DNA from 2 places in the Streptomyces sp. NPDC026062 genome. Region 1 is predicted to be linked to the other one. Evidence: predicted binding sites of a transcription regulator. Region 1 holds the regulator's gene; the other holds the start of a gene.
The links. The regulator HrcA, encoded in region 1, represses chaperone genes, less so after heat shock. The targets are predictions, from matches to a motif close to TTNGCACTCNGNNNNNCNGAGTGCNAA.
Positions count from the first base shown of each region.

Region 2: the regulator HrcA is predicted to act here: its motif matches at 1,061-1,087, upstream of groES (co-chaperone GroES).

Region 1 is NZ_JBVHOQ010000016.1:13,150-15,345, forward strand. It holds gene ACZ4LX_RS16565 (MBL fold metallo-hydrolase) at 1-719, opposite strand, end outside; gene hrcA (heat-inducible transcriptional repressor HrcA) at 905-1,921, shown strand; gene dnaJ (molecular chaperone DnaJ) at 1,922-2,196, shown strand, end outside.
Region 2 is NZ_JBVHOQ010000022.1:97,909-100,104, forward strand. It holds gene groL (chaperonin GroEL) at 1-500, opposite strand, end outside; gene groES (co-chaperone GroES) at 603-911, opposite strand; gene ACZ4LX_RS21135 (hypothetical protein) at 1,176-1,499, opposite strand; gene ACZ4LX_RS21140 (polysaccharide deacetylase family protein) at 1,496-2,196, opposite strand, start outside.

The sequences.
Region 1 (2,196 bases):
AACCGAGCAGCGAGGCTTTCGCGCTGGGCCCGTACGAACGCGGCGTCCACGACCGCCCCGTGCCCCGGTACGTACAGCGCGTCCTCGCCGCCCAGTTCCAGCAGCCGGTCCAGCGCCGCCGGCCAGCGCTCGGGGAACGCGTCCGGGCCCGCCTGCGGTTCACCGGACTCCTCGACCAGGTCGCCGCAGAACACGATCGGCGGCGAGCCGGGGACGCCGGGCACCAGCACCGCCAGATCGTGACCGCTGTGTGCGGGACCCGCGTTCACGAGCAGCACCTCGCGCCCGCCGCCCAGATCGAGCGTCCATTCGGCGTGCACCTCGTGACCGGGCGCCACCAGCACGTCCGCCGACTCGGCCGCGTCGTGCTCGGGCAGGCCCTGGCGGACCGCGTCGGCGTGCAGTTCGTCGGCCCCTTTCCGCAGCGCGTCCACCATGCCCGCAGCGCCGTACACCTGTGCCCCTGCGAAGGCCGCCGTACCCAGCACATGATCGAAATGGGGGTGGCTGAGTGCGATATGCGTCACCCTCCGGCCCAGCAGTGCCTCGGTCTGGCGGCGCACCTCGGCGGCTTCGGAGAGTGACGATCCTGTGTCGCAGAGCAGCACCCCGTCCGCCCCGGCCACCAGGGCGACCGTCGCGTCCCACACCGGAAGGCGTCGCCGGCCTGCTCCGTGTCCGAGCCGCTCCCAGCCGAACTCTTCCCAAGAGGCATCCATACGACGACGCTATCGGCAACGACCTGCGCGGTCTCGCGGTAGCGTGGCCGGTCGCCCTTGCTAGGGGGCCACCCCGTCGCCGTACACTGGCCGGGGGATTGCTGGCACTCGTACACACAGAGTGCCAGGAGAAGCCCCGGAAACGGCCCGAGAACCACTGAGGTACACAGCTGGAGGTGTGCGCGATGCTCAGCGAACGCAGACTCGAAGTGCTGCGCGCCATCGTCCAGGACTATGTCGGCACCGAGGAGCCCGTCGGCTCCAAGGCGCTCACGGAGCGGCACAAGCTGGGGGTCTCCCCGGCCACCGTCCGCAATGACATGGCGGTGCTGGAGGACGAGGGCTTCATCGCCCAGCCGCACACCAGCGCGGGACGCATCCCGACGGACAAGGGTTACCGGCTCTTCGTCGACAAGCTCGCGGGCGTCAAGCCCCTGTCGTCGCCGGAGCGCCGTGCCATTCAGAATTTCCTCGACGGCGCGGTCGACCTCGACGATGTCGTGGGCCGTACCGTACGGCTGCTCGCGCAGCTGACCCGGCAGGTCGCCGTCGTGCAGTACCCCTCGCTGACCCGCTCGACGGTGCGGCATGTGGAACTGCTCTCCCTGGCCCCCGCCCGGCTGATGCTCGTGCTGATCACGGACACCGGCCGGGTCGAACAGCGGCTGGTCGACTGTCCCGCGCCGTTCGGCGAGACCTCTCTCGCCGATCTGCGGGCCCGGCTCAACAGCAGGGTCGTGGGACGCCGTTTCGCTGACGTCCCGCAGCTGGTGCAGGACCTGCCGGAATCCTTCGAGTGCGAGGACCGGGGAACCGTGTCCACCGTGCTCTCGGTCCTCCTCGAATGCCTCGTCGAGGAGACGGAGGAGCGGCTGATGATCGGCGGCACCTCCAACCTGACCCGCTTCGGGCACGACTTCCCTGTGATGATCCGGCCGGTGCTGGAGGCATTGGAGGAACAGGTCGTGCTGCTGAAGCTGCTCGGCGAGGCCAAGGACTCGGGCATGACCGTACGTATCGGGCACGAGAACGCCCACGAGGGGCTCAACTCCACGTCCGTCGTCGCGGTCGGCTACGGTTCGGGCGACGAGGCAGTCGCCAAACTCGGCGTGGTCGGACCGACCCGCATGGACTACCCCGGAACGATGGGAGCGGTACGCGCAGTGGCACGTTACGTCGGACAGATCCTGGCGGAGTCGTAAGTGGCCACGGACTACTACGCCGTACTCGGCGTGCGCCGCGACGCTTCGCAGGACGAGATCAAGAAGGCATTCCGGAGGCTCGCCCGCGAGCTGCACCCGGATGTGAACCCCGATCCGAAGACCCAGGAGCGGTTCAAGGAGATCAACGCCGCTTACGAGGTGTTGTCGGACGCTCAGAAGAAGCAGGTCTACGACCTCGGCGGCGACCCGCTGTCCGCCTCCGGAGGCGGTGGCGCGGGCGGATTCGGACAGGGTGGCTTCGGCAACTTCTCCGA
Region 2 (2,196 bases), on a different contig from region 1:
ACCTTGTCCATCGCGTCCGCGATGAGCTCGCCGACCTGGGCGTCCTGCGCGGAGAGCGCGGCCACGGCGCCGATGTCGGACTTGTCCTCGATCGGACGGGCGGTCGCGAGGAGCTCCTCGGACACGGCCTTGACCGCGGCGTCGATGCCCTTCTTCAGGGCGGCCGGGGACGCGCCCGCGGCCACGTTGCGCAGACCCTCGCGGACGAGCGCCTGGGCCAGGACGGTGGCGGTGGTCGTACCGTCACCCGCTACGTCGTTGGTCTTGGTCGCCACCTCCTTCACCAGCTGGGCACCGAGGTTCTCGTACGGGTCGTCCAGCTCGACCTCGCGCGCGATGGTGACACCGTCGTTGGTGATGGTGGGCGCACCGAACTTCTTGTCGATGACGACGTTGCGGCCCTTGGGGCCGATCGTCACCTTCACCGTGTCGGCAAGCTTGTTGACGCCGCGCTCGAGGGCGCGACGGGCGTCCTCGTCGAACTTCAGGATCTTCGCCATGGAGCTGAACTGTCCTCTCAAAACAAGAACTGCGCCCCTGCCGCCCGGCTAGTTATCTCGCAGGGGACCAGGGGCGCAGAACAGAAGCAAACGTTGAGTGAATTACTTCTCGATGATCGCGAGCACGTCGCGAGCCGAGAGGACGAGGTACTCCTCGCCGTTGTACTTCACCTCGGTGCCGCCGTACTTGCTGTACAGCACGACATCGCCGGTCTTGACGTCGAGCGGAAGGCGCTCGCCGTTCTCGAAGCGGCCCGGGCCCACGGCCAGGACGACGCCCTCCTGGGGCTTCTCCTTGGCAGTGTCCGGAATGACCAGGCCGGAGGCCGTGGTCTGCTCGGCGTCGAGCGGCTGGACCACAATGCGGTCCTCGAGCGGCTTGATCGCAACCTTGGTGCTGGTCGACACGATCCGGTCTCCCCCTTCGGAGATCTCACGGGGTTATCAGTCTTGGGGTGGCGACCAGATGGGCCCGTCGTCGCGGGTGCCGGACCTGCCGGTCGCACAGTACTGCTGGCACTCTCCAGTGGGGAGTGCCAACACTGAGACTATGGCCGCGATTAGCACTCGGTCAAGCGGAGTGCCAATTCACGCCCCTCGTGGCGGACAGGCGTCCACCACGGGACCGGCGCCGGTTCCGGGAGAACGCCGCAAGCCCCCGAACCGTTCCGCAGGTCAGGTGCGCCGGCACCCCGCGTCGGCGACCGCCCGGTCGCGCGGCCCCGGCCGCCCCGGCCACCACCGCACCGGCGTCCGCACTCTGGCTCCCCCGGCCACCAGGCGGCCGCAGGCGACGACGACCATCGCCCCCGGCGCCCCGTGATCACCGCGCACCTCGGCGGGCCGCACGCCGGGGGCCCTCGGTGACGGATGCACCCGCTGCGCCGCCTTCCGGCCCAGCCGCTCGATCGGGTCCACCGACTGCGCGCAGCCGGTGGTGGCGGTCAGGAGCGCACCGGCGGTCAGCAGTCCGGCCAGCAGCCGGTGCGCCCTGCTCATACGTAGTCCTCCAGCCGTGCCACCGCGTATCCCTTGTCCGTGACGACCTTCATGACGGACCGGATCAGGTCGGGCATGCTGCCCTTCCAGTCCTTCTTGCCCCGGAAGTGCGTGAGGATGATGTCGCCGGGGTGCAGGTCCTGGTCCTCCTCCCGCCACTCCATGTGGTCGGGGAACGCCTCCGCGGCCCAGAGCGGCACGGCCGTGACGCCGCAGGACTTGGCGATCCGCAGGGTGTCGCCGTTGTAGTTGCCGTACGGCGGCCGGAAGAGCCGGGGGCGCTCGCCGTACTGCTTCTCCAGGATGTCCTGCTGGTCGCAGATCTCCCGCTTCTGCTCGGCAGGGGAGAGTCCGGGCAGGTAGCGGTGGTTCAGTGTGTGGTTGCCGATGACGACGCCCCGGGCCTGGGCGTCCTTGAAGTACGCGTAGTCGTCGCGCACCAGGTAGTCGCTGAGGAAGGCGCTGTACGGGATGTTCAGCTCCGACATCATCCGCAGCAGCTCGGGGTCCTTGTCGTCCCCGTCGTCCATCGTCAGGAAGACGATCTTCTCCTTGGTGGGGACCGTGGTGAAGACCGGCGGCAGCGACGCGTCGCCGCCCTCGACCTCGAAGCCCTCGCGGGTGGTGAGGCGCGGTTTCGCGGCGGGCGGCACCGGCGGGGTCAGCGGGGTGCTCGCCAGGCCCCACTTCTTCGCGG